3 regions of the Paenibacillus sp. RC21 genome follow, and region 1 is predicted to be linked to each of the others. Evidence: riboswitches for the same ligand, from Rfam matches in the RefSeq annotation. Region 1 holds a riboswitch; each other region holds the start of a gene.
The links. A riboswitch is a leader RNA that binds a small molecule or an ion and turns the genes downstream of it on or off. The one in region 1 is predicted to bind cobalamin.

Region 2: it holds a riboswitch for cobalamin, as region 1 does, so the genes downstream of both, metE (5-methyltetrahydropteroyltriglutamate--homocysteine S-methyltransferase) here and ABIA61_RS12500 (ABC transporter substrate-binding protein) in region 1, are expected to answer to the same signal.
Region 3: it holds a riboswitch for cobalamin, as region 1 does, so the genes downstream of both, ABIA61_RS16030 (ABC transporter substrate-binding protein) here and ABIA61_RS12500 (ABC transporter substrate-binding protein) in region 1, are expected to answer to the same signal.

The regions. Positions count from the first base shown of each region.
Region 1 is NZ_JBIYCS010000003.1:579,815-590,372, forward strand. Features, by position in the region: gene ABIA61_RS12460 (MBL fold metallo-hydrolase) at 1-97, shown strand, start outside; gene ABIA61_RS12465 (aminotransferase-like domain-containing protein) at 107-1,600, opposite strand; gene ABIA61_RS12470 (DMT family transporter) at 1,732-2,643, shown strand; gene ABIA61_RS12475 (Cof-type HAD-IIB family hydrolase) at 2,760-3,560, opposite strand; gene lplA (lipoate--protein ligase) at 3,723-4,724, opposite strand; gene cobD (threonine-phosphate decarboxylase CobD) at 4,888-5,991, shown strand; gene cbiB (adenosylcobinamide-phosphate synthase CbiB) at 5,981-6,952, shown strand; gene ABIA61_RS12495 (histidine phosphatase family protein) at 6,997-7,746, shown strand; cobalamin riboswitch at 7,947-8,140, shown strand; gene ABIA61_RS12500 (ABC transporter substrate-binding protein) at 8,348-9,352, shown strand; gene ABIA61_RS12505 (FecCD family ABC transporter permease) at 9,349-10,395, shown strand; gene ABIA61_RS12510 (ABC transporter ATP-binding protein) at 10,392-10,558, shown strand, end outside.
Region 2 is NZ_JBIYCS010000004.1:300,668-311,225, reverse strand. Features, by position in the region: gene ABIA61_RS14980 (Dps family protein) at 1-260, shown strand, start outside; gene ABIA61_RS14975 (nitric oxide synthase oxygenase) at 411-1,535, shown strand; gene ABIA61_RS14970 (hypothetical protein) at 1,639-2,097, shown strand; gene ABIA61_RS14965 (AbrB/MazE/SpoVT family DNA-binding domain-containing protein) at 2,169-2,606, opposite strand; gene ABIA61_RS14960 (3-ketoacyl-ACP reductase) at 2,798-3,517, opposite strand; gene ABIA61_RS14955 (DUF4097 family beta strand repeat-containing protein) at 3,674-4,525, opposite strand; gene ABIA61_RS14950 (DUF1700 domain-containing protein) at 4,527-5,084, opposite strand; gene ABIA61_RS14945 (PadR family transcriptional regulator) at 5,077-5,406, opposite strand; gene ABIA61_RS14940 (DUF6985 domain-containing protein) at 5,918-6,457, shown strand; gene metE (5-methyltetrahydropteroyltriglutamate--homocysteine S-methyltransferase) at 6,514-8,832, opposite strand; cobalamin riboswitch at 8,993-9,188, opposite strand; gene nrdG (anaerobic ribonucleoside-triphosphate reductase activating protein) at 9,372-9,869, opposite strand; gene ABIA61_RS14925 (anaerobic ribonucleoside triphosphate reductase) at 9,866-10,558, opposite strand, start outside.
Region 3 is NZ_JBIYCS010000004.1:549,310-559,867, forward strand. Features, by position in the region: gene nikC (nickel ABC transporter permease subunit NikC) at 1-245, opposite strand, end outside; gene nikB (nickel ABC transporter permease subunit NikB) at 245-1,189, opposite strand; gene nikA (nickel ABC transporter substrate-binding protein) at 1,236-2,861, opposite strand; gene ABIA61_RS16010 (ABC transporter ATP-binding protein) at 3,003-3,782, opposite strand; gene ABIA61_RS16015 (ATP-binding cassette domain-containing protein) at 3,779-4,741, opposite strand; gene nikC (nickel transporter permease) at 4,738-5,553, opposite strand; gene nikB (nickel ABC transporter permease) at 5,569-6,498, opposite strand; gene ABIA61_RS16030 (ABC transporter substrate-binding protein) at 6,514-8,097, opposite strand; cobalamin riboswitch at 8,305-8,502, opposite strand; gene ABIA61_RS16035 (nucleobase:cation symporter-2 family protein) at 9,209-10,516, opposite strand; gene ABIA61_RS16040 (xanthine phosphoribosyltransferase) at 10,510-10,558, opposite strand, start outside.

The DNA of each region.
Region 1 (10,558 bases):
TACACATATGTCTCATGATGTGGATGCCACACGCAACTACGGGCTTCTGGAAGGGATCAGCCTGGCACGGACCGGAATGAGCCTGCCATTGGAATAATGCTGTCCCTTACATCGTCCGGCTGATGCGGAGAAGGGTCGCGATGCCTTCTTTGATTTGCAGCTCGTTGGCATACGAATAGGACAATCTCACATGCGTTTTGCCTTCCTCGCCAATCGGATCGAATACATTACCCGGTACGAAGGTGACCGACTCCTGTACGCATTTGGAGAGCAGTTCATTAGGTTTCAACGTAGAAGGCAACTGGAGCCACAGACTGAGGCCGCCTGCCGGGCTGGTCCATGTCCAGCCGGAATCGCGGAGGCTGTCTTCCATCGTTTCCTTACGAATCTGGAGCGCTATACATAGCTTTTTGAGATGCTGCTGCATGCGTGGAGATTGAAAGTATTGCAGGAACAGCTTTTGATTCAGCAGTGGCGAGCCGTTATCTACCAGCGCTTTGACGTTCAGCAGGCTGTTCATGAGCTGTGGTCGGCAGGTCACGGCTGCGATTCGCAGACCTGGCGCGACATATTTGCTATAGCTGCGAATGTAGACGACGCTTCCCGAAATATCATAAGCGAAAATAGGTAACGGCGGCTTTTGCCCAAAGCTGATGTCATAGGTACTGTCGTCCTCGACAATAAGGCAGCCGTAGCGCTCGGCCAGCTCGGGCAGACGCTTGCGCTGTTCATCGGGTACCGTGAAGCCAGTCGGGTTATGAAACGTTGGATTGATATAGAACACACGTGGCTTTTCTGTCTTCATACACCATTCAATTTGTTCCATATCATAGCCTTCCGGTCGGATATCGGTCATGGTCAGGCGCGCACCTTGTCTGCGGAATATTTCCATAGCAGGGCCATAGGCGGGACGCTCGGTCAATACGCGGTCCCCTGTCCGGATCAGAGAACGGGAAATCAGGTCGATAGCCTGCTGTGCGCCGGAGGTAATCAGTACTTCGTCCGGTGACAATGCAAAATGCTTATCGACGCTAAAATGCTGCGCCATCGCATCCCGAAGCTCGGAATCGCCCTGTACAGAGGAATAAGTGGCCGCTACTTTCGGATGCTTTTCAAATACCTGCATCATCAGCTCACCCCAATATCGGTTGGGCAGGAGAGACGGGTCAATCAGCGCTTTGGAAAACTGAAAATTCGCATTCACCGATTGAACGCGGCTAAGTCCATCCATTCCTCTCCAGGCTGAGACAGACGGATCATCTGCCGCATGGGCGGATTCGGAGTGAAACGTAAGGTCAATGGATGAATGCCCCGAGTAGCCAGCATATTTCGCATGGCCGGTCGCTGGGGAAGCATGAACGTAATATCCTGATTTGTCCTTTACATAAACCAGCCCCCGTTGCTTCAACTCCTGATAGGCCCGGAAAACGGTTAGCCTATGTACACCCAACTCCTGAGCCAGGCTTCGTACGGATGGCAGCTTCGTGTCTCCTTGCCAATCCCCGCGATCAATCCGCACAGTCACATAATGGATGACCTGCTCATACAGCTTTAAGGCATGATCGGCTGGAAAAAGTAATTCGCTGTTGTTCTTGCCCACTCGGTCCACACTCCTTTTGTGTATTTTACTATAAAACATTTCAAAACTGTATACAACTGTTCTGTAGGTACACATCTGTTCTGTTCGTCTCCCTGTATGCTTGAAAGCAACTGAAGGGAGAGGGACGTATAATGGTTGGAATCGCGTTTACGGTAATGTGTCTTATTTTTGGTACAACGTTTTTGGCTATAAAAGTGGGAGTAGAAGCGGGACTTCCGCCGTTTTTGTCGGCGGGTGTACGTTTTTTCGCAGCAGGGGCTATATTGTTTGTCGCCATGAAGCTGATGGGTAAGGTTCGCTGGTCGTTATTATGGCGGAAGGAAATGGTATTCATTGGAGCGGGAACGACCTTTGGTACGTTTTCGGCCTTGTATTGGGCAGAGCAATATGTCAGCTCGGGGATCGGAGCCATTTTGTCAGCCACGGGGCCGATGATGATTGTTATTTTGCAATCAATGCTGCTAAGGCAAAAAACGTCGCGGATTACAGTCATTGGCTGCATGATCAGCTTTCTTGGCGTGGTGCTGGTGGTGCTGCCTGGATTGGCGGTTCAGATCAGCGGCCTGTGGCTGGCGGGATGCCTTGTCATTTTGCTGGGGGAGCTGTGTTATTCCGGGGGGGCTCTTTATTCCAAGCGGGTGATGGATGTATTTCGGGAAACGAACCCGATTGCCCTGAATGCGGCGCAAATGCTCCATGGGGGATGGATGCTGCTGTTACTGTCTGCGATCACGGAGCCGTGGAGTTCTGAGGGGTGGCAGTACCTTCCTGCCATGGGCTCTTTATTGTATCTGATTCTGTTTGGTTCGATGATTGGACATACACTGTTTTACTGGCTCATGGAGCGTACAAATCCTCTTTTCCCGACGACGTGGTTGTATATTTCACCGCCGATTGCGGTGGGATTGGGAGCCTTGGTGTACGGAGAGCATGTAAGCTGGTGGATGCTGGCGGGGGTGCTGCTCATTGTGACCGGATTAATGCTTATGAACAATGGAATGATCCGTCTGGTGAACAGGCGAAAGGTGCGTTCTGCTGCCTGATATTTAGAATTTGTTAAGCATCCTATGATATGACAGAAAAAACCTCCAAGCTATCGCGTGTTACTGAACATGCGACGTTTGGAGGTTTTGTTGTGTTGCTATTTCATTAGCACAAATTATTCAGCATTCAGAACAAATTTGTCGATGGCGTGCTTAACGCCGTCTTCGTTATTGCTGCTAGTGATGTAATCAGCCAGCTTTTTCAAATCAGGAATGGCATTCTCCATCGCTATGCCGAGACCCGCGCATTCGAGCATTTCGTGATCATTCCAGGAGTCGCCGATTGCAATCGTTTCGGACAGATCACAGCCGTAATGGTTAGCAAGGAACGTAAGAGCGTGACCCTTGGTGCCTTCATGATGCATGATTTCCAGAAAATGAGGCTTGGATTTGGTAATATGCACTTCATCACCAAGCAGCTCGCGCAGTTCTGGAATCAATTTGTCCAGCACTTCCGGCTCGTCAATAATCAGCATTTTAGGCGTAGGCAGTTCTATCAATTTGCTGAATACAGGCTCTACAAAATATTCCGTATTGTTTAGCGCGGTGTAATCTTTGATTTTCTGATTATCTTCACGTGTGTACAATTTGTCATCTATATACGTTTGCAGATGCAGATTGCGTTCCACGCAGAATTCATACAAGCGACGTGCAGCCACGAGTGGAACATAACGCTCATACAGCACGTTTTCGTCCAGCAGGTTTTTAATCAAGGCACCTTGGTACGTAATAATCGGTACGTTCAAGCCAGTTTGGCGGGCGAGTTGTTTGGCAGATGCATAAGCACGTCCAGTTGCAAGTGTAACCACGACACCTTTGGCTACAGCGGCTTCAAGCGCCAGTTGTGTTGCAGGAGTAACTTCTTTCTGATCGTTAATGAGTGTATCATCAATATCAATGGCAATTAATTTATACATATCGGTATTCTCTCCTTTATCTCTATCATGGGGCAATGTCCAAATTGTATCTTATAATATTCAAAATGACAATATCACAATGAAAAGGGGACGACTCCCTTAAGAGCCTGTCCCCTTATAACCACTGAAGAATTGGATTGAATCAATGGGGAAAAGTGGATGTTAGTCTTCCAAAAATACGAGTCCGACAAAATCGTCCAATTCAATATTACCGAAATAATGCTTCAAATCAAGAGAGGACAAGGCTTGACGAACCTCACCTTCATCGTAGCGTTTGCCGCGCAGAATATTTTCAATATCAGCGACGTCACCCACACCGAAGAAATCGCCGTAGATTTTAATATCACGGATGTGGCCTTCCTTGAGATCCATGCGGATATCAATAATGCCGACCGGAAATTTACGTGTGTGCTTGATATTGCTTTCAGGGGATTGACCGTAGTTCCAGTCCCATGATTGGTAGCGTTCAGCGGAAATTTCATGGATTTTGGCCCAGTCGGCATCGGTTAGCTTATATTGGGGTACCTGATCCAGCTCTGCATCGAATATGTAGCGCAGCAGCTCCTCGCGGAATTGCTCAATGGTCATCTCACGGTCCATTAGCTCGCTGATGTTAGCGACACGGCTACGGACAGATTTAGTACTTTTGGATTTAAACTTTTCGGGATTGGCATGCAGTGATGCGGCCACATTGTCCAGGTTCAGGTTAAACATCAGTGTACCGTGGCTGAACATGCGTCCGCGCGTGGCAAATTGGGCGTTCCCTGAAATTTTCCGCTCACCAACCTGAAGATCGTTGCGTCCGGTCATTTCGGCTTCCACACCCATTTGGCGCAGGGCGTCAATGACAGGCTGTGTGAATTTGAGGAAATTATGAAAGGACTCCCCGTTATCCTTGGTAATGAAGCTGAAATTTAAATTACCGAGGTCATGATATACAGCCCCGCCACCAGACAGGCGACGAACGACTTGAATGTTGTTGTCTCTGACAAATTCGGCGTTGATTTCTTCAATGGTATTTTGATGCTTGCCTATAATAATAGAAGGCTGATTAATGTAAAACAGCAGATAGCTGTCGTCCAGCGGAAGATGCTTGAGTGCGTACTCCTCAATGGCAAGATTAATGGCTGGATCGTGTATGCCCTGGTTGTCGATGAACAGCATGTCCATTCCTCCGTATATATAAACTGTGTAGTTTTATGTGTATCTCCTTCTATTGTAACCCAAGTGAGCGATGTACACAAAAGCTCATTTGCATTGACGCAACGCGAAAAGCAGCCCCATAATGGAGCTAATGATTCGGAACGGCCGGAAAGGATGATAGGCAATGATAGAGGTTTACGGTCACGGTGGGGACAGGGAGACGGCTGCGGCGACATTCGGCGGGGCGGCTGCGGATTTTGTGGATTTTAGCGCGAACATTAATCCGCTGGGTCCGCCACCAGAGGTGCTTGAGGTGCTACAAAGCGCGTTGGACACTGTGGTTCGCTATCCAGACCCTGGACACCGGAATTTTAAAAATATGCTGGCGCGGCGACTGCATGTTCCACCAGAGTCGCTGAGTATCGGAAACGGTGCGGCTGAGAGTATGGCGTTGCTGTTACTGGGACTGGCTCCCAAGCGTGTGGGCACGGTGGAGCCGTGCTTTTCGGAATATGCCGAGCTGGCAGGCAAATTTGGAGCCGAGGTAAGCAGGGTGTACGGCAAGGCCTCGCTTCAATGGAAGGCGGATGTGGAGGACATACTCCAGCTCATGGAGCAGGTGGATGTTCTGTTTCTCGGTCAGCCGAATAATCCGAACGGTGTGCAATACGGCGATCAGGAGCTGCGCGAGCTGGCAGAGGCGGCGGGGAAAACGGACACCGTGCTGGTGGTGGATGAAGCGTTTATTGATTTTATCCCGCAGGAGCGGCAAATTTCACTATTGCCTGTGCTGGATCGGTATCCCCATGTGATTTTGATCCGGTCGATGACGAAATTTTATGCGATTCCGGGCTTGCGCTTGGGCTATGCGATTGCTCATCCGGACTACATCCGGCGAATGACCGCCAAGCAGGTGACCTGGAGCGTGAACGGAATGGCGTTGCTGGCCGGAGAGGCGTGTTTGCGGAGCGGTGAGGCGTACGAGCGCCGCACGCAGGAGCTGATTGCTACGGAGCGTAGCCATCTGCTGACCGCTTTGGCGGAATGGGGTTGCGGTGTCATCCCCGGTGAAGCGAATTACGTGCTGGCACGGGCGCCGGGGACGTGGAGCGCATCGGCCATTCAACAGGCGCTTGGACAGCGCGGGATTCTTATACGTAGCTGTGCTATGTACCCGGGGCTAACGGCGAGCCATTTTCGAATTGCAGTCAAGGACACGGAAGCCAACGGCATGCTACTGTCTGTATTGGGTGAAGTGCTGGAGGAGGAACGGCGGCGTGATAGTTAGCTTGATCATGATGGCTGCATATCTTCTGGACAGGCTGATCGGCGATCCGAGGTGGTTGCCACATCCGGTCATCGGCATGGGACATGCCATTTCTGCCTTGGAAAAGGCGATTCGCCGCCGGGTTCACAGTGACCGTGGTTTGAAACGCGCTGGCTTGCTGCTGCCATTGATTGTGGTGGGCGGCTCCTTCGCGCTTGGCTGGGCGTTACTGCGCTTGCTTGCCTGGATTCATCCGTGGCTGTCTATCGGCGCGGAAATTGTGCTGATCGCCACCACGATTGCTTCCAAAGGACTAAAGGACGCCGGAATGGCGGTGTATCGCGAATTGAAGGCAGGTGACCTGTCTGCGGCACGCCGGGAGCTGGGGATGATCGTCGGGCGGGATACGCAGCGGCTTGATGAGCCTGAGATTGCGCGCGGTACCGTCGAAACGGTGGCTGAAAACATCGTGGACGCAATTATTTCCCCGCTTTTTTATGCCCTGATCGGGGGAGCACCATTAGCTCTGGCTTATCGTGCTGTGAATACCCTCGATTCCATGGTTGGCTACAAAAATGAAAAGTATCTGCATTTGGGCTGGGCCTCGGCACGTCTGGATGATGTGGCTAATTACATTCCGGCACGCCTGACAGCGGGTATGCTGGTAGTAGCGGCGTGGGTTTATGGGCATGATGCTGGACGTAGCTGGCGTATGGTAAGGCGAGATGCGCGGCTGCATCCCAGTCCGAACAGTGGCTTTCCAGAATCAGCAGTTGCGGGTGCGTTGGGAATTCGTCTCGGGGGCTATAATGTATATCATGGCGTGCGCTCTTTCCGTGCATATATGGGAGAACTGGTGCGACCGATGGAGCCGGAGGATATCCGACATACGATTCGGCTGATGTTTGCCGTGTCCAGTATGTTCGTGGGATTGTGTCTGTTCGTGTCCGCCGGATGCTATGCACTGGGGTGGACGCAGTGATGAAGCGTGACGCACCGAACACCGGCAATAGAGCAGGAAGTGACATGACCTTGAAGCATTATTTTACAGAACACCCGCAATGGGATTTGGAGCTTGTGCTGGTACGTCACGGCACAACCTTATGGAACAGGGAACGTCGATACCTGGGGCACTCCGATCTGGGCTTGCTACCGGGAGCAGAGCAGGAATTAGAGTCTTTGCGGGAAAAATTACAGAGACATTCCTTTGCCCGAATCTATTGTAGTGACTTGATACGTTGTCGTCAGACCTTGCAGATCATTTTGCCAGAATCGGAACTGAAACCAGATAATATGTCTGCTTGGTCTGCCACCATGGAACCACGTCTGAGAGAGCTTCATTTTGGGGAATGGGATGGAAAAACGTATGATATGCTCAAGGATGTGGCGTTGTACCGCGCGTGGATTGATGAGCCGCAACGGGTTACGCCGCCGGGTGGAGAGTCCTGGAAAGACTTTGTGAACCGCCTGGGTGAATTTCTATACTCTTTGTATGAGTGGCGTAAAATGATGGAGATTCAGAAAACAGGTTTGTCTGATGCTCCACCTTCTGTTCTGGTCGTCACGCATGGTGGAGTGATTCGTCAGTTGGCTTGTATGCTGGTACCGGGTCATGATTTTTGGAGCCTGAATCCGAAGCCGGGAGCGGCAATTACGATTCGGTTGAGTTTGGCACAAAAGCCATTTGCAGATTTAACCGCCACCCGTTCTACAGAATCACATCCAGATTTGGCTACAGGGCATAAGTTCACCGGATGGCTGGTGGAGCAGGCATGATGTTTATAGCTCTGGCTCCGCATTTGCTACTCCCGAATAACCTGGATGAACTGACTACGCTATACTTCTCATGATCACAGACATAGGGCAGGTAAACAGGCGGTTTGGGTTGTAAGCCAGTCTTTTTTAACCTATAATCATCAAGTAAAAGAACGGCTTGACCAACACTACATCAAATATCCAGCAGACGAGGTCGGTGCAGCGGGATGAAACCCTCGGGTTCTTTCCGGTGCGCTGTTAAAAGGGAAGCCGGTTTGAATCCGGCGCGGTCCCGCCACTGTAAATGGAAAAATGCCAGCCCGCTCTGCTTTATGTGCCATAAAGCATATGAAGGAGCAACAGGCTGTCGCATGTTTCTGTAAGTCAGGATACCTGCCCGTCCGCCTGTCACCATAGTCCTTCGAGGAAAGGATGACGTGTTCGCAGTGACTGTCCATGCGGAAGAAACTGCCGCCTGCGTACGATCTGCGCTAACGTGACCCCTGTGTCCTTATCTGAGGATGCAGGGGTTTTTTGAAAGGAAAAGAAGGCTGGATTTAGCAGATATCGGATGATGTTCAAGTGACGCTCTTAAAAGAATTTATATGGAGGGGTGTAAATTATGGCAGGGAATAAAATAAAGGTCTGGACTACAGGCTTATTGGCTCTGGTCTTGGCGGTTGTGCTGAGTGCATGTGGAGCTAACGGAAAGAACGCTGAAAATAAAGGGGATCAAGCTTCACAGCAACCGGGGCAGACGGCAACCGCTCAGGAGCCTCCGGGCAAAACGGTCTACCCGCTGACCATTAAGGATGCGACCGGGCAGGAGTTTACGTTCAAAAAAGCGCCGGACAAAATCGTTTCCGTCTCCCCGGCTGAAACCGAGGCGCTGTTCGCCATCGGACTGGATAAGGAAATTGTCGGTGTATCGGACTATTCGGATTACCCGGAAGCGGCTACAAAGAAGCCCAAAGTGGGCGGTATTATGAAGCCGAATGAAGAGGCGATCATTGCTGCGAATCCGGAAGTCGTTTTTGCAGGGATATCACTCAGTGAGCAGGCGACAACCAAGCTGCGTGACATGGGAATTATGATTTTTAAAACCGAGCCGAAAACGGTTGAAGATGTCATGGCTAATATCGAACTATATGGGAAAATTACCGATCATCAGAAAGAAGCGAGAGCGGTAACCGACAAGATGAGAGCCGATGTAGCGGAAGTGAAAAACGGTGTTAAAAATATCGGTAAAGGGCAAAAGCTGAGAGTCTACGTCGAATTTTCACCCGGCTGGACGGTCGGCAAGGGCGAGTTTATGGACGAGCTGATTTCTTTGGCGGGCGGCGAAAATGTGGCTGCAACACAAAAGGGCTGGTATCAGATCAGTGAGGAAAATATTATTGCGGCCAATCCGGACGTCATTTTATACAGCAAAAATGTCAAGGACGACAAAACAGGCCAGACACTGGGCGATATCATCAAAGCCCGTAGTGGATGGGATCAAATATCGGCTGTTCGTCTCAACCGGGTGTTTGCCGTGGATGATAATCTGATCAGTCGGCCGGGTCCGCGTGTAACGGAAGGTCTCAAGGAAGTGGCCAAGGGCGTGTATCCTGAAATTTTCAAATGAATCGTAGACTGATTGGCTTTGGAGGGGCAGGTCTTGCTTTATTGCTGCTGACGCTGCTGCTCTGTCTCGGCATCGGTTCAGCCAAGCTTCCCGTCAGCCAAATCACGGGTATTCTGGTCAACCATCTGCCGTGGTTAGGTGAGACGGTTACACCGGATTGGAATACATCCACAGAGCAGATTATTTTGAAGGTCAGACTGCCGCGTGTGTTACTGGGTATGCTGGTAGGCGCAGCGCTTGCGCTGGCGGGAGCCGGATTTCAGGGTGTGCTGCGCAATCCGCTGGCTGATCCTTACACGTTGGGGGTATCCTCGGGGGCTTCGGTAGGGGCAGCGGTACTGATTTATTGGGGGCTTCAATTTTCATTTGTAGGCGTATGGACACTGCCGCTGGTGGCGTTTACGACCGGAATGCTGACGTTGTGGATGGTGCTGACGCTGGCGAGGGAAGGCGGCAAAATTCCGACGCAAAGTCTCATTTTATCGGGCGTGGTGATGCAATCTTTTCTGGGTGCGGTCGTTTCCTTTCTGACAGCCATGTCCAGGGAGACGGTCAATGAAATATTGTACTGGACAATGGGAAGCCTCAGTCTGCGCGGCTGGTCGTATACAGGCATTCTTTTACCTTATGTGGTCATTGGGCTGGTGTTTCTGTGGAACCGGGCACGAGTGCTGAACATTCTGGCCTTGGGTGAACGTCAGGCGGCTCATATGGGGGTTAATGTAGATGCAACGAAGTTATCTGTTCTGATCATATCCACGCTGCTGACAGCCGCGGCTGTCTCGGTATGCGGAGTGATTGGCTTTGTGGGACTCGTTGTACCGCATATTATCCGTCTGGTGACGGGCCCCGACTATCGGATGATTGTTCCGTTATCCGCGCTGGGCGGGGCTATTTTTATGGCATGGGCCGATACTGCGGCGCGTACATTGCTGGCTCCGACGGAAATTCCTCTTGGTGTCATGACGGCCTTTGTCGGTGCACCGTTCTTCGCATATCTCCTGTACCGGAACAAGAAGCTGCGCAGGGGGGGATTGCTGTGAAAGAAGCAAATGGACCACAGGAGACGCGAGTCCGGGCGCTGGAGATTGCCAGTCTGACTCGTGATTTCGGGGAATTCCATGCGTTGAAAAATATAAGCTGGAGCGTAGACGAAGGAGATTGGTGGGGCATCATCGGTCCGAACGGCAGTGGAAAGTCGACGTT
Region 2 (10,558 bases), on a different contig from region 1:
TGCTGGCCATTGGAGGCCGTCCTGCCGCTACCTTGAAGGAGCATTTGCAACTGTCAGCCATTCAGGAGTCAGCAGGTGAGCAGACAGCCGAGGATATGGTAAAATCCGTGGTTACGGATTTCAAAACCATCACTACTGAGCTGGCTAACGGCATGGAAGCAGCGGATGCGGCACATGACAAAGCGACTGAGGATCTTCTTAATGGCTTGAGAGAAGCGGTGGATAAACATATCTGGATGCTCAACGCATATTTGGGATAAGCTTTTGGGAGAGATTGCCATGGATATGAAGATCAGGTGAACAAGACACACATCCCGTTGGTTCCAGACCACCACTGGAGTATAATGACGGATAGGCGCGAAAGACAACTGGCTCATAAGTATTGAGAGCTGCCGGGATGGGGTGTACGTATGGAAGTGAAGCAACAGCTTTTGCGTGAAGCGAAGCAGTTTATATATACATGTTATGAGGAGCTGGGCCGAAGCCGCGATGAAGCGGAGGCCCGGCTTCTTGATATTCGTCACGACATAGATACTTCGGGAACGTATGATCATACCTATGATGAGCTGGAGCATGGGTCACAGATGGCTTGGCGTAACAGCAATCGTTGTATCGGTCGTTTGTTTTGGGATAAGCTTCTGGTAAGGGATGCCCGCGAGGCTTCAAGTACAGCGGAAGTGGTTCATGAGCTGTTAGAGCATATACGCATAGGGACAAATGGCGGTAAAATCAAGCCGACGCTTACCGTGTTTCGCTCGTCCAAGCCGGGGCAACCGGATATTCGCATTTGGAATCATCAATTGATTCGGTATGCCGGCTATGAGAGCGCTGAAGGAGTAATCGGGGACCCGATCTCGGTAGAATTCACAAATGCATGCCGCCGCATGGGCTGGCAAGGAGCCATGACTCCCTTTGATGTATTGCCGCTGATTGTGGAAGCAGGTGGACAGCCTCCTGAGCTGTTTGATATTCCCGAACATTTGGTGCAGGAGGTACCTATTGAACACCCGGAACTTCCGGGGTTGGCTTCGTTGGGTTTGCGTTGGTATGCCGTGCCTATGATTTCAGATATGACGCTGGAGATTGGCGGTATCATCTACACCGCAGCTCCTTTTAACGGCTGGTATATGGGGACAGAGATTGGTGCGCGTAATTTTGCCGATCCCTTCCGTTATAACATACTGCCGCAGGTAGCCGAGCTGATGGGGCTGAATACCTCAAGCGAAACGACGTTATGGCGCGATCGGGCGCTGGTGGAGTTGAACAGTGCTGTGCTGTATTCTTTTAAAAAAGCGGGAGTCAGCATTGTCGATCACCATACGGCAGCTGCACAATTCCAGCTGTTTGAGGAACGGGAAGCCCAGGCGGGGCGTGCGCTCACAGGCGATTGGACATGGCTGATCCCGCCGTTATCTCCGGCGACAACGCATATTTTTCATAGTTCCTACGATAATCGGCTTGTAAAGCCAAATTTCGGAGTTCAAGAGAAGCCGTATATGCAGAAGAAGCCCCAAGGCTGTCCTTTCCATTCTTGATCATGTTCATGGAAAGCTTTAAGTATCGGATTCGGGTTCCTATTCTATATGATTAGAGTAAATTCAGCTTTTTCATGTCATAAGGTCGAGGAGCGAGGCGGAGTTGGAAAGAAATCAGGCAGAGCGCATCGTCGCTAAGCTTTTGCAACGGGCTGATATAGGTGTGACGGTCAAGCTGGAGAAACGCTTTCCCGGCGGGCGGCTGATTGGGGGCAAATATGCCATGAATGCTCACACCATTACAATGTATATGGACACGATTGAAACACAATGTATTCAGATGTTTGGCAGCGTCGAACGAGTCGAGGAGTACTTTACGGTTGTGCTTGCGCATGAGATTGGACACGCCGCTGATTCTGAGCTGCCTGACCTCTCCGATGCTATGGAACAGGAGAGCGAGTTAGGGACCCGGCAACGGTTTGCGCTGCAAATTGAAGAAAATGCATGGAACTATGCGCTCGGATTGGTGCCGAAGATTGAGACAACGTTCATTTCCATCGTTATTGAAGAGTCCTTGTTGGCCTATCGGGTCCCGGTTGTGGAGCAGTCTGACATTGCATAAGGATGATGATCCGAGAGCCGACAGGCTCTTTTTTTTGTGTGGCGAGATCAAAAGCGGGTAATTGGAACGATTCAAAGTAGAAGTTTTTTTAGCTGTGACACACGTCCCTGAGACAATTCGAGCATCTCGGCCAATTCTTTTTGTGAAACATTAGGGTGTTTTTCCATGAGCTGTTTTAGTTTATGCAGGAGCTCAGTCTGATTTCTGTAATTCCTTCTTTTCTTGGGCTGAGCAGGACGTGTTTCGCCTGAATGACTGGAGGGATTATCGCTCTTTAGTTTCTCAATGCAATCGCTGCATATCAGATGATCTCTGAAGTAGCTCAGGTCATCTACAGCACCGCAAAAATAACAAGATACCCCTGTATATTTACGGATCATCAGGCCCTCTGATGTAATAAAAAAATCAAGGGCATCTCCAATATTGATATTCATAGAATTTCGCAGCTCCTTGGGCAGTACGATGCGGCCCAGATGGTCTAATGGTCGTGTCATTCCTGTATTTTTCATTATTCATTTCCCCTCTCATAATTGCGCTTATCGGTGCAAAAATCGTAGGTTATGTATGTTGTAAAGTACAAAGCGCGTATATTGCAGTTTGAATTGTATTAGCTATGAACAAAAAAGAAGCTCCAGCATGACGAACAATGACGTCTGCCGGAGCGTGGTACAGCCCAATGAATCTAAGATGTCGAGTCAAATTATTGTGGGTTGGTTGTCCAAATACCGGCTACTTTTAATTGAACCCGCGAAGGCAGCTTCAATGCCGCCAATGTCAGGTCGGCCATATCTTGTGGCTGAAGCATGCGGTCCTCGTCGCCAATCGGCAAACCTGCATTTGCTGCCAGTTCCGTATTGACTGTGCTTGGAGTCAGCGCGGTGACGCGAATGTTGGATTTGCGAACCTCCTGCATCAGTGACTCCGTGAAGCCCATCAAAGCAAACTTGGAGGCGCAATACGCCGAGCCTGTGGCGAAGCCTCGTTCCCCTGCTGTAGAGGATACATTAATAATGTTGCCGCTCTGCTGAGCAAGCATGCTCGGAAGAACCGCGTGTGTGACATAATAGGTTCCCAGCAAATTCACGCGGATCATGCGTTCCCACTCTTCGGGGTCCATGTCTGCGACTGTGCCGAATGTAGCAATTCCTGCGTTGTTAATCAAAATATCGACAGCGCCCAGCTCATGCTCCAGCGAGGCTACAGCTGCAGCGGCCTGTGCGCGATCAGATATATCCGCGACAGCGCTAACCACCTTCACGCCGTATGTACTCCCCAGTGAATCTTGCAGCTTTTGCAGGTCAGGTAGTGTGCGTGAGATTAATCCCAGGTTGACGCCTTCCTTGGCCAAGGCCTCGGCAATGGCTTTACCAATGCCTTTGGTGGCGCCTGTAATAATGGCTATTTTATTTTTAAGTTCCATCCAGTCTCCTCCTTATGGCTACATACAAGTTGTGCATTTAAGCACATGGTTATATTATACTGATTTAATTTCCCTGAACCAAACTTCCACTCCAGGTCGCTTATTTCGCTTAGTTGCGACCTGGAGTAGAAGACCGCTGACAATGGTCATGATGGCCTATTTGGAAATATGAATATCGCCTGAAGTCGTTTTGACCTTTATAACGTTCACACTGCCGGGAACGGATTCGGGAGTATCTATACTTCCTGAGTCGGAGCGGACATTATAAATACCTTTAAAATCAGGGGCCTGCTTAATCCTCACATCACCGGAGTCTGAATCGACTTTCAGGTTGGCTGTGGTACGTTGTGTGATATTCGTAATACCGGAGGTCAGGGAAACTTGACCATTGCCGCTATAATCGTTAATTTTGGCATCCCCTGAAGTGAGTTGCAATTCCATATTTGCTGTAACCTGACTAGCCGTAAAACTGCCGGATGTTAACTTGGCGACCAAGCGGGTACTTTGGAGGTTTGAAATCTCGGCATTGCCAGAAGTGGCTGTGATGTTTGTGTTTTGAATGGAGGCATCCTGGAGGTTTACGCTTCCTGAATGTACATCTGCCTGTAGCCCTTTTAGGGTTTCACCAGCGGGCATTTCTACCGTGATCGTTTGTTTCAAATCAGGAGAGATAGAGAAGAATGCCAAGGAAAGGGCTGGCTCAGATTGAATGGAAAGCTTACCGTTCTCAATACGGGCATTATGAATCTGGTCGGCTACTTTTGTCTGGACTTCTCCACTCATGCGTATCGTGCCCTGCTCGCCGGAACCGGGAGTAAAGACAATAGAGACATCATCGGAGCTATTCACTTTAAGTTCCTGTAGCTGTCCACGTGTGAACGTCCATTTTTTATCAATAGCTGTTATTTCCTGCATCGCTTGTTGGTTCCATGGAGCACCGTAGGCTACCATCCCGGCCACACCGATGATGATACATAGACCCGCTGCAATAAACCATTTTTTATTCATGTTACTCGTTAGCTCCCCTCAGGGTAGTCTGATTCCATTTCCAGTATCGAACCGTACCTATGACCAGAAGGTTCAAAAGGTAGCGTACTCCAGACAGCAGCAATAGGCCAATCCCGGTCAACATGATGGAAAAAAAGAATTTAGCGGGATAAAAGTTGCCGTTCAGCGCATAATCTGCGATAGCAAGAAGGGGGGCCACTATCAAGCTGACCGCTGCTGCGGCCAACGAAACCCATACTGCCCACAAAGACGCTAAGACAGGAATGGAGATTAACAAATTGAGAAACAACAGCCCTAAGAAAGTAAATAGATTGCGTGCGAAGCTTCCCTGGCGAAGTGGAGGAGGGGATGTATTCCAGGTTGCATTGGGATCATCCAGCGCTTCGCGAGCGATATCCTCCGGGTTGCCCAATTCGCTGGCAATTTCGGCCTCACTTTTTCCATTCACCAACCCATAGTCAAAATGCTGACTTAAATCACCAAGCAGTTCATTACGTTCCTCTGCGGGGAGAGGGGAGAGACGTTGCTCCACCTCTGTAAGAAACTGTTTTCTATTCATCGGGATTTCCTTCCTTCAGTAGGCTTGCGACATGATGGACAAATTCATTCCATTCCCGTGTAAGTATTCTCGTGTAATTGCTGCCTGCATCGGTCAGCCGATAATATTTACGGGGGGGTCCCTCGGTCGATTCCTGTAAATAAGTTGTACAGTATCCCTCTGATACCAGACGGCGAAGCAGCGGATATAAAGCTCCTTCGGCTACTTCGATATGACGGGAGACGGCCTGAGCCAGTTCGTAGCCGTAACGGTCCCTGCGCCCAATTAAAACAAGAACGCACAGTTCCAGCACCCCTTTTTTGAATTGGATGTTCACATTCATGAGCGGTGCTCCCTTCCTGGATGTTATCATTGCTTCATGGGTGTCGTTTGGAGTATGGGGGAGAAATGTGTGCTTGAACATAAGAGATTTCAGGTACTAATCATAAATCAGTAGTCAGGTATAATTTAACATCATGTACTGTTTAATGCAAGGTACTAAAATTTTAAAAATAAATCTGCGGGCTCATTTTAGGAGTTTTCTTTCGCTTTTAGAGTCAATGAGATAGCGAATGCTGCTGAAAAAAGTAGTTCTATTTAGAAAAACGCCGAATCTTGGGGGAATTTGCGGAAAAGGAACTGCTTTAATTTCATTCTTAAGGATGTTAAATTGTAAAATCAGCATGTTGCATCATTCGATTCCCAACGCTCGAAAGTACAATAGATAGACGAACTAAACCGTTCCGATCTATATATTGCTGATTTGAAATCGCTCTTGGGATTGTTGCAAAATGCTCAAATAAAAGGGTCCATAGAGATAAAGATCATTTCTTATGAAAAGGATGGGGTAAAGGATGAATTGGGAACGCTGGTATATGGAGCTGGATCAGGATCAGGATGATGAGACTTGGGAAGTATCAGAGGAAGTCGTGCTTCGGGGCACGGTACAACTCCATTTTTACGGACAGGACTCGGAGGTAGAGATAGAGTTTATTGTGTCCGCCGATTCCGAGGAAGAAGCACAGGCCGTAAGAGAGCCTAAGCAGGAGCAAAAAAAGACATGGGAGCAATATATGGCACATGGGTCAGACATTCATCCTCGTGTGCTGGAAGCGATACACCATTACTATGCAGATGTAGTGGAAAAGTACCGGAGCGCTTATACCTCATGGGGAGAAGACCCGGATGAATATGCGCCTTATGTGGAACGCTCGGAACAACTGCTGAAACGGTTACAGCTGGTGTCTATATTGATTCCAGACTCAGCGGAAGAGGATGAGCTGTATTTGAATTTTAGCTGTTCCTGGGATAGAGAGCATGGCTTGGGTGTACATATGAAGCAGGGAACACCCGAGCATATTCAAGGGGCATACACATTATATGATTTGGAATAGAATCCCCTTCCGGCGTTTAGGAAAAAAGAGGGCCGGGAAGGGGAGGGTTATAGAAATTAGCTGGATACAGCCAACGAATCTCTGGCTGCTTGAGCAGCCAGCACCATTTGCTGTAATGCGGCGACGGATTCATCCTTGGTGCGGGTTTTCAGGCCACAGTCTGGATTGACCCAAAATAAATCAGAAGGCAGTACGCGCAGGGCACGCTGTATCATACTCAGCATTTCTGACACATCGGGAATGCGCGGGCTATGGATATCATATACGCCCAGACCGATGCCTTTGTCATACACCTGATCCTCAAAGCTGACAATCAGTTCTCCGTGGCTACGCGAGGTTTCAATAGAAATGACGTCGGCATCCATATCGGAGATGGATTGGATCATATCCTGAAATTCGGAATAGCACATATGCGTATGGATTTGGGTGGCGGGTTCAACGGTTGCTGTTGTAACAAGAAAGGCTTGAACCGCCCACGCCAGATAGGCTTGCTGCTGTTCTTTTTTCAGTGGAAGCCCTTCACGGATCGCGGGTTCATCGACCTGAATCATGCCAATCCCCGCTTTTTCCAGTGCTTCTACCTCTGCACGCAGGGCCAGTGCTAACTGTAAAGCAACCTGACTGCGAGGAATATCATTACGTTCGAAGGACCAGTTCAAAATCGTTACCGGACCTGTCAGCATTCCTTTGACTGGCTTGGAGGTCAACGATTGGGCGAAGGCCGTTTCTTCCACGGTCATGGGTTGATCGAACGACACGTCTCCGTATATAATCGGCGGTTTAACACACCGGGAGCCGTAGGACTGCACCCACCCGTTTTGTGTAAAGGCAAAGCCTTTCAGCTTTTCGCCAAAAAATTCAACCATGTCTGTCCGCTCAAATTCCCCGTGTACGAGCACATCAATGCCAATGTCCTCCTGGATATCAATCCATTCCTTGATTTGCTGCTGAATGAACGTCCGATACTGCTCGGCAGACCATTCCCCTTTGCGATAGTGCAGACGGGCTTTGCGAACCTCTGCGGTTTGCGGGAAGCTGCCAATCGTCGTCGTAGGCAGTGGAGGCAGATTCAGCTTGTCCTGCTGGATCACACGACGCTCAGCGAAGGGAACGCTGCGTGACTGCGGCTCTTTCGCCAGTAGATCCGCCATATCGGTAGCGGTCTGTACTCGTGCCGCCGAGCTGTTGAAGCGGGCTACCACGTCCGCACTCTGCTCAAGCTTGGCAATTGCCGAGGGTTCGCGTTTGCCAAGCGCAGCGGTCAAAGCTGCGATTTCTTCCAGCTTTTCATCGGCAAAGGCCAGCGCTTGCACCAGCTCTCGGTCCAGCTTGTGCTCTGCTTCCAGACTGACTGGCACATGCAGCAGACTGCATGATGGCTGCACGATGAGCTGTGCAGCGGTGGTTTGCTCTGCCAGTTGTCCAAGCAGCGCAGCTACGGTGTTCAGATCGGAGCGCCATATATTGCGCCCGTCAATAACACCAGCGGCCAGCGTTTTCCCTGCGGGGAAGCCATGTCGTAGCACATGTTCCAGGTTTTCGCCATCATCGTGCACAAAATCAAGACCTATTCCCTGTACCGGGAGCGTGGACAGGCGCTCATAATGATCCAGACTGCCAAAGTAGGTTTGCAGCACGATATTTAAGGATGGAGCAGCTTGGGCCAGAGCCTCATAGGCCTCCTGAATAATGTCCAAATCCTCTGTCGGGAATGAGGTGGTCAAGACAGGCTCATCTACCTGCACCCACTGAACGCCTTCCGCAGCCAGCTCAGACAGGACGCGGGCGTACAGTGGCAGGAAGCTTCGTATGATCGCGGCCAAATCCTTACGGTCATAGCCTTTGGACAGAGCAACGAACGAATAAGGACCGATAATGACGGGTTTACCTTCAATTCCTAGTTCCTGTTTCGCTTCACGATAAGCCTGCAACGGCTTATTCTCGGTGAACACCGGAGTTGCATTTGCCAATTCCGGTACGATGTAGTGGTAATTGGTATTCAGCCATTTGGTCATTTCACTGGCGGTGGCACCCTTTTGTCCACGGGCTATCCCGAAATAGACGGACAGAGGAACAGGCCCATCGGGACGGTAGTTGAACCGTTCCGGCACCAGACCGAACATCACGGATGTATCAAGCATGTGATCGTAATAGGAAAAGTCTCCGACCGGAATTCGATCGATTCCCTTGTCGCGCTGCTTGCTCAGATGCTCCAATCGCAATCGTTTCATCTCGGTATGCAATTCGCTTTCATCCATGCTGCCGTTCCAGAAGCGTTCCAGTGCTTTCTTCCATTCCCGGTTTCCTCCGATACGCGGATATCCCAGGTTACTGCTGATCAAGCCGGACAACTCAGGCAATTCGGTAAATGACATGTACTTTTCCTCCCAGGCTGGTAGCCAGTTTATTTTTGCGTACAAAAAAAGACATTCCTCCCCGGGGTTAAAAATGAGTAGGGGAAAGAATGCCTCCGTTATTTAAAAAATGAAAATTCGGCGACTGCTCTTAACACCTCCCTATCTCCCGTAGGTACTTGCGATGTTGTTGAAATAGGCAGGTCTCCTGACTTACGGATCATGACTTTCAGCGCTCCTTCCCGGTCTGTGGACCAGTGGGTGTATCAACAGCTGAAAATTCCCCGTTTACAGTGGCGGGACCGCGCCGGACTTGCACCAGCTTCCCTTTTAAGCCTGTACTGAATAGAACAGACACCTATCTCCAAGCTATGCGATTATGGTATGACGAATAATTATGCACTCGTATACTTGTTCACCATCATAAGTGAAACTTGCAGGATACGCAATATAAACTCTGTTTAAATCTAAAATGAACTACATGCAAAAAAAGACAAGCCCTCTCCATAAGGAAAGGATTTGTCTTAGGGTGTAGTATCTCATGCGAGTATAACATCGCCTTAGGCTAATGTAACTATAGATCCTGCCTGAATGCTGGCCTTCACATCCACCAGTCGTTGATTGCGGCTGCCCCGGAAGGGAAGGGTCAGATCCTTTTGCTGTTCTACAAAAGGACCGTCCACAATCACATCGCACAGCAGCGCCAGCTCCCGGCGGGCCTGATCCGTAAGCAGCTCCTCATAGTCAAAGCCCGTATAGGCCCACACGGTTCGGTCAGGGCAGGCAGCGCGGAAGTCGCGCACAAACTGCGTGCATTCCGATGCCGAGAAAAAAGGGTCTCCGCCGCAAAGGGTTAACCCGTCCAGCAGTGGATTATCTGCGATGTCACGGATGACTTCCTGCTGTCGCTCCAGTGTGAACGGTTCACCTGCGCGGAAGCTCCATGACGAGGGATTGAAGCAGCCGGGGCAGGCATGGCGGCAACCGCTAATGAATACGACGGTACGCAGGCCATGCCCTTCGTTCAGAGATTCCGGAATGTAGCCGCACAAATTCACCGATGCTTCACCCGGTCACGCACCTCAGCCTGCTTCGCGGCGTTGAAGCGAACGGTATAATCACCTGTCAGATATCCGGTTACCCGGCGCAAGCGCTGAAAATGCGTATGTTCTTCATCAGCACCGCATTCGGGACAGCTTGTCCCGATAATGCCCTCGTAGCCGCATTCCGTGCAGCGGTCTACCGGATGATTGATGGAGAAGTACCCAATGTTCTGATGGAGCGCGTATTGTACAATTTTAAGAAACGCCTCCGGGTTATTCCGCGCATTACCATCCAACTCGATGTACGAAATCGCACCAGCGTTGCACAGATTATGAAATGGGGCTTCGAGGCTGATTTTACGGGCAGCCGGGAGCGTGTAATACACAGGAATGTGGAAAGAGTTCGTGTAGTATTCTCGATCATTTACCTCGGGAATAATTCCAAAATCACGCTGATCCAGCAACGTGAACTTGCCGGATAGACCCTCGGCAGGCGTAGCGAATAGTGTAATGTTAAGATCATGCAATTCACTCATACGGTCGCAGTAGACACGCATAGAAGCTATGATTCGCTGTGCTTCACGGTATACAGCGTCATCCTCTCCGTGGTGCTTGCCATACAGTGCCTTCATGCATTCGGCTAACCCGATAAACCCGACCGACAGCGTACCGTGCTTCAGTACGTTGCCCACTTTTTCATCCGG
Region 3 (10,558 bases), on a different contig from region 1:
GTCGCAAAACCGAGCGAAATCCGCGCTCCATACAGCAGCCGGGACAGATTGTCCCGACCCAAATGATCGGTTCCCAGCCAATATTCTTTCGAAGGGCCTTCCAGCTTATGCAGTAAATTGACTTTAACCGGATCATGGGGAGCCAGCCACGGGGCCAGCGCCATAATCATAAAAAGAATCAAAAGCACTACAGAGCAGACCACGATCACCTTTTGACCCTTGAGCATTGTACGCAACCTTATCATCACTGCTCTGTTCGTCCCTTCGATGAAATTCGGGGATCCATATACAAATGCACCAGATCAACGAGCAAATTGCATACGATGAACAGGCATGCCGCCAAAAACACATAGCATTGTATGACGGGGATATCCCGGTTAAAAATCGCTTCCACAAAATAACGGCCAAACCCGGGCCATGAAAACACCTGCTCGACAATAATCGTTCCGGTCAGCAGCTTGCCCAGATTCATGCCCATACCCGTAATCAGCGGGGCAATGGCAATTTTGAGCACATGCTTGAGCATGATCACCCGTTCACGAATCCCTCTGGTTCTGGCATACTGCACATACGTTTCCTGAAGCTGCTCCAATACACTGGAGCGCAGCAGGCGCGTATATAGAGCAATCAGAACCAGCGACAGAGTCAATGTAGGCAACACCAGATGCTGCCATGTCCCCCGCCCCTCTACAGGCAGCCAATCCAGCCTCACGGAGAAAAAGAAGATCAGCAGATATCCCAGCCAGAATTGAGGAATAGACGCTCCAAAATAAGAAATTCCCCGACTAAGCATGTCGATCCAGCCATTTTTACGCATCGCCGCCAGTACGCCCAGCGGGATACTCACCACGATAGATAGCACCATACTGCTCAGCGCCAGCTCGACGGTGGCAGGCAGCCGAACCTTCACCTCATCCCACACCGGCTTGTTCGTCAGATATGAAGTACCAAAGTCCAGCCGACTGATTCTTTGCAGCGTCTGTATATACTGCGTCAGCAAAGGCTGATCCAGCCCAAACTCATGTCTTTTCTGCTCCAAAATTTCCGGAGTTGGATAGATATGAGCTGCCGTCAAATAGGCTTCGGCCGGATCAACTGGTGAAATATGAATGAGTGCAAAGGTAACGAGGGTGGCAAAGAGAACAATAGGAATGACCGCTACCATTCGCTTCCCGATATAGCTGATCATGAGTTGTCCTCCTATCCTGTAAACTATCGTTACCCTTCGATTTCAACTACTTCCCGATTTCAATTCCCTCAAACGGATTTTCATCCCGATTGGCCGGGAATACAAAATTCGTAATCTTTTTCTGATATACTGCGGTTTTCTTAATATACGAAATAGGCACAATGGCAGATTGCTCCTGAAGAGTCTTCAGAATCGAAGCATACAGCTCCTGACGCTTGGTTTCGTCTGTCGATGAGAGGGCTTCGTGTACTTGCTGATCCAGATCCTTCTTCATCGGAAGAGCGCTCAGTACCTCGGAAATCCCAAAGCTCTTCTTGGCAATGACATTAATAAAGGAATGCGGATCATAAGGCGCACCATAGTTGTACCAGAAGTACAGATCAAACTGATTGGATCTAAGGCGTTTGATTTGAACCGTCAGCTCCAGTCCGGTCAGGTTCACCTTGACACCCAGTTCTCCCCATTCCGCCTGAATGGTTTCGGCCATCGCCTTTTGGATCGGATCGGTCTTATCAAAAATCAGCTCAAAATCCAGCTGTTGTCCGTCCTTCTCCCGTACCGTGCCGCCTGCGGGCAGCTTCCAGCCAGCCTCATCCAGCAACGCTTTGGATTTTTCCACATCATAGTCAACGGGCTGTAAGTCCACATTTGTATACGGATAGTTTTTGGATAAAACAGTATCCGCTTTTTCCTCCAGCCCCGAGGTCACGCCTTCCACCATCGCCTGCTTGTTAAAGCCATGCTGGAGCGCCAGACGTACCCGAAGGTCTGCCAGCTTGGGATTGGATGAGTTGAGCAACAGGCTTCTTGTACCGACAGGCTCGGACAGCTTGGTCACATAATTATTCGTGTCGCGAAGCTGCTTGAAAGCATCCAGACTGATGACGCCCTCTCCGTAAATCAGGTCCAGATCGCCTTTCTCAAAAGCCATTACACGTGTTTCGCCATCGGGAATGATCTTTACGATAATTTTATCCACCTTCGGTGCGGTTCCCCAATAATTCGGGTTACGCTTGAAGGTCGCATATTCGTCTTGTTTGTATTCATCCAGCATCCAAGGTCCGGTACCTACCGGTTTCTTGATGCCTTTGGACGTATCTCCATCATCCGGGAACCCGGCTTCACCCAGAAAACGGAACGGACGAACGACGGACAAGTCCTGAAGCACCGGATAGTACGGCTCTTTGAGCGTCATGCGGAAGGTGCTGTCATCTACAGCTTCAGTTTTGTCGAGAACGCTTACTATACCAAGCCAGCTGTGCGTTTTCTCATTTTTCATGATAGCGTCAAAGTTCTTTTTGACAATAGCCGCATTAAATAGCGTTCCATCTGAAAATTTCACGCCTTTGCGCAGCTTGAACGTATATGTTTTGCCGTCCTTTGAAATGGTCCAGGCTTCAGCCAAAGCAGGCTCCAGCTTGCCACCTTGCTTGTAGCTGACTAACGGCTCATAAATCATGGATTGTGCAAAAAGTTGGGAAGGATTGTATACGTGAGGATTCATCGTACCAATGTCACGCGGCCACGATAGTGTGATCGACTTTTCATTGGCAGCTCCGTCAGTTGAGGTGGATGCAGGTGTATTCTCCTGCTTCGCGCAACCCAAAATAACGGATAATAAGAGGATTGCCACCAGCATAATGGTGGCAGTCTTGCGGTGTCGAACGGACATCAATGTATTTCCCCTTTTCTATATATGTGATAATGATTATCATAATCATATTTAGAATAGGTATCACATCCTATTTTGTCAACATATTCGACAAAGAAAGCTCATATTTATTTTAAATTTGTAGAATATGAGAGGTATGGCTCATTCCGTCAACGTTTGAAACAGAGTACGCGTGTATTCATGCTGTAACAGGTCTTTATCCCACTCCTGAAATATCTCCACAATCTCCCCCTGATACATGACGGCAATCCGATCACAAAACGGACGGGTGGATTGAAGATCATGGGTGATAAAAAGATAGGATAGCTGGCGCTCCTCCTGTGCTTTCTTGAGCATGTCCAGTACGGAAGCCTGCGTTTCCGTATCGAGATTGGCGACGGACTCGTCGAACAAGATGATTTCCGGCTCCACCGCCAGCGCACGGGCGATGCATACCCGCTGCTTTTGTCCGCCGCTTAGCTGCGATGGGTATTTCTCCAGACATTCCGCGTCCAGCCCCACCGATTCCAGTAAAGACAGGCAGATCTCCAGCGCTTGCGCTTTTCGTTCGGGAAAATAGTTACGGATCGGCTCCTCCAAAATATCTCGTATGATCATGCGAGGATGGAGCGAGGAAGACGAATCCTGTGCGACCAGCTGGATTCGTTTGTACAGATGGATATCCTTCATCCTTCCAGTGTGAATGGGCTGATGATCCAGCCAAAGCTCCCCCGAGGTCAACGATTCCAGCCTTAGGATACATTGTACCAGCGTACTTTTGCCGCTTCCGCTTTCGCCAACCAGTCCAAGGCATTCTCCCCGTTGCAGCTCCAGACTCACCTGCTTCACGGCGGCCTGCCCGCTTTCTTGCTTGTTGAACCAGCCTTTTCTCCGTCTGCGGACAGGATAGGCTTTGGTCACTTGCTTTAGTTCCAGTATCATTCGAGCATCCTTCCTTCCGGGCTCATCTCCAGTACACGATCCGCCACACGACTCACACCCTGACGATCATGAGAAATCAGCAAAATGGTGAGATCCAAGTCCTCTCTCAACTGTTGGAATAACGCCAGAACCTTGTCCCGGTTGATAACATCCAGCGCCGTGGTAGGCTCATCGGCAATAAAAAGGCGCGGACCGGAGCTTAGCATCGCAGCCAGCAGTACCCTTTGACACATCCCTCCGCTTAATTCAAAAGGGTACGAGGACAAAATATGCTCAGGGTCTGCAAACCCGACCTTGCTCAATAAAGAGCACAGATAATCCTCCTGCGCTTGAGTAGCGCAGCCTCCAGCCAGCTGTGCAATCCGTCTCAGCATCTGCCACATCCGGGGCAGCACGCCCTGTGGGGGGGCTTGATGCTGTACAGGGCGGGGTAGGTTGCCCAGCCCCCTCTGGTCGGGCGGCATCCAGCGCCGCCCGTGCAGTCTAAGCGTGTCCGTCAGCTGTGCGCGGACGGTACGGATCGGATTCAACCCGCTCAGCGATTGTTGAATGAGCAGGGCAATGTCCTCGCGGCGCAGCCTTTGCCAGCGCCGTTCATCGAACGGGACGATGTCCTCCCCGTTGTAGTACATATGCCCCTGCGTAACGCCGATCCCCGGCTCCAGCATGCCCGAGATTGCGTGCGCGGTCAGACTCTTGCCACATCCGCTCGGCCCGGTTAGAGCCACAATTTCCCCCGGATACACGGAAAAGCTGACATCCCGGAGCAGCGGTTGGTTGACGCTGTTCCGTATTGTTTTCCCATTCGCACCCGGCTTCCCACCTGCGTACGCACCTGCTGCTGCGCCAATACGTGTACCCGCTCCTGTGCCTATGGGGCATATCTCCAGATGTTCCACGTGCAACATTGGCTTGCGCCCTACCATATTTCCTTTCATCTGTCCTGTCCCATCCTTCATTCTGCCGCCCCCTTTTCGGAGAATCGGTCTCCCAGAAGCTGGCACGCAAGCACAAACAGCATAATCGCCAAGCCCGGAAAAATCATGACATGCGGCGCCACCTGAAAATACGACGTCGCATCATGCAGCATCACGCCCCATTCCGGCTTAGGCGGCTGTACGCCCAGCCCCAGAAAGGAAAGTCCGGCAACCATAAGCACCACTCGCCCGATGTCCCAAACCGCATACACAAGCAGCTGTGGCAGCACTTGTGGCAATACATAACGTCTCAGTACGCGCACATGTGAATTACCGGATAAACGGGCGTATCTCACATAGTCCTCCTGACAGGCTTTTTGAACAAGGGTGCGAATATACCGAACATACCCGGCCCACCGTACCGCAATAATGGCTAAGGTCATGTTTACAAAGCCCGGACCCAAGATACCCACAATCGCCACCGTCAAAATAATATCGGGAAAAGCAAGCACTCCGTCAATCACCCGCATGACTAGCTGATCCACACGCCCGCGCACATAGCCAATGAGCAAGCCTATCGGCAAACTGATGCAGAGCGTGGCTGCTGTAATCGCACAGGCAATCAGTACGCTTGTCCGAATGCCGTAAATCAGCCGTGACAGTACATCCCGACCCAGATGATCCGTACCAAATGGATATTTCCGACTAGGTGGTGCCAAACGGTTCAGAAGGTCCACATCAAGAGGATCGTGAGGAGCAACCCATGGAGCCAGTACCCCGAGCAGCACGATCAGGCCCAGCAGCACTCCTCCTGTCAGTAAGCTCCCTTTGAAGGACAGCCGCATGTTTTTCATTTTCAACTTCCTCCCCTAACGCAATCGCAACCTTGGATCTACAGCCGCCTGGACCACATCTACCAAACACTGAACACCTACGATTAAAAATGCAGCAAAAATAACATACCCCTGAATCACTGGATAATCCCGCTGCGTAATCGCATCTATAAAATACTTGCCTAAACCCGGCCATGAAAAAATCGTCTCTACGATGACATTGCCCGCCAGCATAAATGACAGATTCGTGCCTAACAGCGTGATGATCGGCAAAATCGCATGCTTGAATATCTCAAAAAACAGAATATGCGTGCGGGAAAAGCCTCTGGCCTTCGCCGCCTTCACAAAATTCCGGTCACCCAGCTCCAGCATTTGAGCACGCAGCACACGGGCTTGCACAGCCCCCAAACCTGCCCCAAGGGTCAGCGCTGGCAGTACCAAATGAGTCCAATCTTCCCGACCCATGGACGGGAGCCAGCCCAAACGGACGGAGAACAGGTAAATCAGCAGAAAGCCAAGCCAAAAAGAGGGGATGGACGATCCGAGCAGTGCAAACAGCCTTCCCAGACGATCCAGCCAACCGCTGGATTTTACCGAGGCAGCCAGCCCCATCCCAAGAGTCAGCAACGTCATGACGGCAAAGCCCGCCGAGGCCAGCTCCACGGTAGCAGGCAGTCTGTTCCACAGCTCGGTTAGCACCGACTCCTTGGATACATAGGAGGTGCCCCAGTGCCCTGTGAACACATCCCGCAGCCAGTTTACATACTGAATATGAAGCGACTCGCTCAAGCCCAGCTCCTTCCGCAGCGCCGTCAACGCCTCCTCAGAGGCAGGCACATTATGCGCAGTGAGCAGAATGGTAGCAGGGTCGCCGGGAGCCAGCCTCATCAGCACAAACGTCAGCGTGGATACAACGAACACAATGATGACAAGCTGCGCCACACGTTCCAGAATAAAACGAATCATAGGGTACGCAGCCCGTTATTCCGCAATATCGGATTGCGCCGTAATGTAGTAATATTCAATCGGATGCGGTGTAAAGCCCTCAACCCCTTTTTTCACCCCAAATACATTATCAGGGTGAACAATAAACGACTGCGGCAAATCGGTATTAATGATATCCAGCGCTTGCAATGTCACGGCATTACGCTGTGCTGTATCCTTCGCCAGCTTCAAGCTGCCAAGAAGGTTCTCCAGCGGTTTGGAACCATAACGGCTTACATTGGCCTCGCTTTTAGAGGAATAAAACATGTCCATAAAATATTGCGGCTCCCCCGTATGGGCAGTCAGCATACTGTACATGGCAAAATCCCAATCGTTTTTGGTTAGCGCCTCGTCGATATTTTCCACCTTGCGGATCTTCACCTGGATGCCCTCTTTCAGCAGTTGGCTCTGAATCACCTCAGCCATGACCGAAAGCTCTGGACGCTGAGGGAAGGTCAGCAACGTAACCTCGAACGGCTTGCCTTGCTTGGTCCATGTACCTTGGGCATCCTTTTGCCAACCATCCTTCGTCAACAACTGCTCCGCCGTTCCGTCCAGCGCTTTACGTTCCACCTTGCCGAAGAAGAGAATGCTCGGGAATGGGCTGCTTGCCTCCGTACCATAGCCTCTCATGATCGCACTCACAATGGATGCACGTGGTATCAGGCTGTCCACTACTTTGCGGTTCGCGGCATCCTTGAACACAGGCGACTCCATGTTATACACGATCATATGAGTGCGCAAAGAGGGAGCCGACAGCACTTGCAGCTTATCGTTCTTTTTTAATACCTCCGCGTTATCCACCGGAATATCAGTCGCTACATCTACTTCGCCAGATTGCAGCGCCAACAGGCGTGAATTGCCGTCCGTAATGAACTTCATCGTTGCTTCAGCCAGCCGTGCCTTCTCGCCCCAATATTCGTCATAACGCTCTACGACCAATGACTGATCCTTGTTGAACGCTTTAATTTTAAAAGCACCTGTCATCGCAGGGTAGCTCTGCTCATCCTTCATAGACGCTACATCCAGCACAATCGTCGATGGATCAGCCAGATTGGACACCAGCGCTGAATTGGGCTGGTTTGTCGTGATTTTCAACGACAGCGGCCCAGTTACATCAATCGACTTTACGTCTAGCAAATCCTTTGCCAAATGGCTTTTCTCGATGGAGCGCAGCAGGGAAGCCTTCACACTTTCCGCGTCCATACTCTTTCCGTCATGAAAAGTGACCTTATCCTGCAAGCTGAACGTCCAAACTGTGGGACTGTCCTGCTTCCATTCCTTGGCCAGCCAAGCCACTGGTTCCAGCTTTTCATTCAAACGGACAAGTGTCTCACCTGCGCCGGACCGCATGACATCCCAGCTATTGTCTCCGTGCGGGTCAACGCCCGACGGTTTCCACGTATACGCCATCACCAGTTTCTTATCTGCTGTAGCCTGTTGTGTGGATGTGTTCTCGCCCTTGCTGGGGCTATCCGCCGTCTTATTAGTTGTCGAGCATCCCGAAAGAGCCATAACTGCCAGCAGTAGCATCACCCCTGTACATATAAACCATGAACGCTTTTTACGATTGCTTATCATTCTATTGACTCCCCTCATCTTGTAATCTCATACATACCTAACGCGAAAAAAGCATCCCCGACCGCTTAATCAGCAGTCAGAAATGCTTTCATTATAAAATGCCTAAGCTCACCCTCTTCACCCTCTAAAAACAAGGGGGATCGGATCGGTTTCAGACATTCCCGTATGCAGCACGCCTAACCACCTCCCCAGCATCCCGTGGGTCTGACAGTGATGTTAAAACAGGCAGGTCTCCTGACTTCAGGCTTATCTCTCAGGCCTTCCCGGTTCTTCACAGTTCCAGTGGCTGTTCCGAAAGCTACAGCAATTCCCTGCTGATGCCTGTATACAGTGGCGGGTCCGTGTCGGAATCTACCGAACTTCCCTTTTAAGTGAACACGCACAACAGCCATCTACATGATTTCAGCGAAACCCTGTAGGTGGAAAGTCCGGTTCACACCTGTTTTCTTCCTTTATTCCTCTATATTACGAATTAGGACTATCTTATTTTGTTGTTACAGGCTTGTCAACAAATGTCGCATAATAATTTAAATTTTAATGATACAGCGAGAAACAAGGCTGTGGCTTTGCGTTGCGTGTACGCAATGGACGTGATAAAATTAGGTATAGAGATAACCACCGTGTCCGTATACTAAAAAGAGTCTTCGCCGCTACCAACGGCAAAGACTCTTAGGACTTGAAAGGCTGTGGATCACCACGGCGCGCTAAATGCTTAGCTAAACCCACCGTTAGGCGCCTAACCTAATTAAGCGGTGGGTTTTCGCTTGTTCCGAAATTTCCGACGTAGCCAGCGATAAAGTTTACGAATACTAAACACCAGGCTTAGTAACGTAACCATCCAACGCAACACATCGTAGCACGACACAAGGTTGACCATCGGCTTCACCCCCTTTCGGGAAGCTGCGCCGTGGTCTGAAAACATCCACCACTATTCAAAATCCATAAGGTAGATTATACCATGACCTCGCCTACCACTCTAGCAAATTCTTCTAATAGAATCTCAAACCCCGATCTTCATACAGGAAGAGGGTTTTATCAATAACTCTATGCCAAAAAGCCGGAAAAAGAGGCTTACGTCCTCTCTCCGGCGGTCTTTATCTAATCCTAATTATCAAACCTTCTGCGGAACCTCCGCCACCGTCCCGCCTTCGACTGACTCGCCCTGTTTTTTCGTTAAAACGATATTCAAGACAATCGCCGTAATCGAGCCGGATACGATGCCGTTTTGCAGCAGCATTTTGGCAAAGCTCGGCAGTTGGTCAAACACTTGGGGCAGCACGGCAGAGCCGAGGCCCACCGCAATGCTACATGCCGCTATCAGCAGATTGCTTTCCTTCCGCAAGTCCACTTCTGACAAAATAGACATGCCCGACGCAGCAACCGAACCGAACATGACGATCATCGCCCCTCCCAGCACAGCATTAGGAATCACTGTCGTTAAGGCAGCCAGTTTGGGCAACAGACCAAGAACAACCATAATACCACCCGCAGCAAAAATAACGTTCCGCGACTTGACACGTGTTAATGAGATCAGACCTACATTTTGCGAGAATGCCGTGTAAGGAAACGCATTGAAAATACCCCCGAGCATAATCGCAAGTCCCTCAGAGCGCAGCCCATTGACGATTTGCTTCTGCTCTACCTTCTGGTCAATCGCCTTGCCCACTGCCAAATAAACGCCCGTAGACTCGACCATGCTGACAATATTAACGATAATCATTGTACATACTGCCATAATGCTAAACTCAGGCTTACCAAAATAAAACGGCTGTGCAACACTCACCCAAGACGCTTGCGCCACTGGAGCAAAATGTACCATCCCCATCGCATAAGCGACCACGGTACCCGCAAACAGACCGATGAGCACAGAAATCGAGCGCAAAAAGCCCTTGGCCAACCGATTCACAAGTAAAATAACCAGTAAAGTAACTAACGCCAGCAGCAAATTACGCGGCTGTCCAAAATCCGCGCTGCCCTGGCCCCCTGCTACGTTATTCATCGCCACCGGAATGAGGGACAGGCCGATAATCGTAACCACCGAGCCCGTAACCACCGTCGGGAAAAAGCGTAGCAGCTTGCCATACAACGGTGCCGCGAGCACCACGAATATACCGGATAAAATAATGGCTCCGTACGCGGTCGCCAAATTCGAGGTCGACGCAATCGCGATAATCGGACCCACCGCCGTAAACGTACAGCCCAGAATGACAGGCAATCTACTGCCGAAAAACCGTGTGCCCATAATCTGCAACAACGTGGCAATCCCACAGGTGAACAGATCCGCAGCTACCAGATAGGCCATTTGGGCTGGCGTCAGGTGCAATGCTCCCCCTACAATCAGAGGTACGGCAATCGCTCCGGCATACATCGCCATCACATGCTGGAAGCCCAGCGCGAATAACTTTTGTTTGCTTAGCATCCCACATTCTCCTTAACGGAAGGAATCACCGCACCCGCTTCT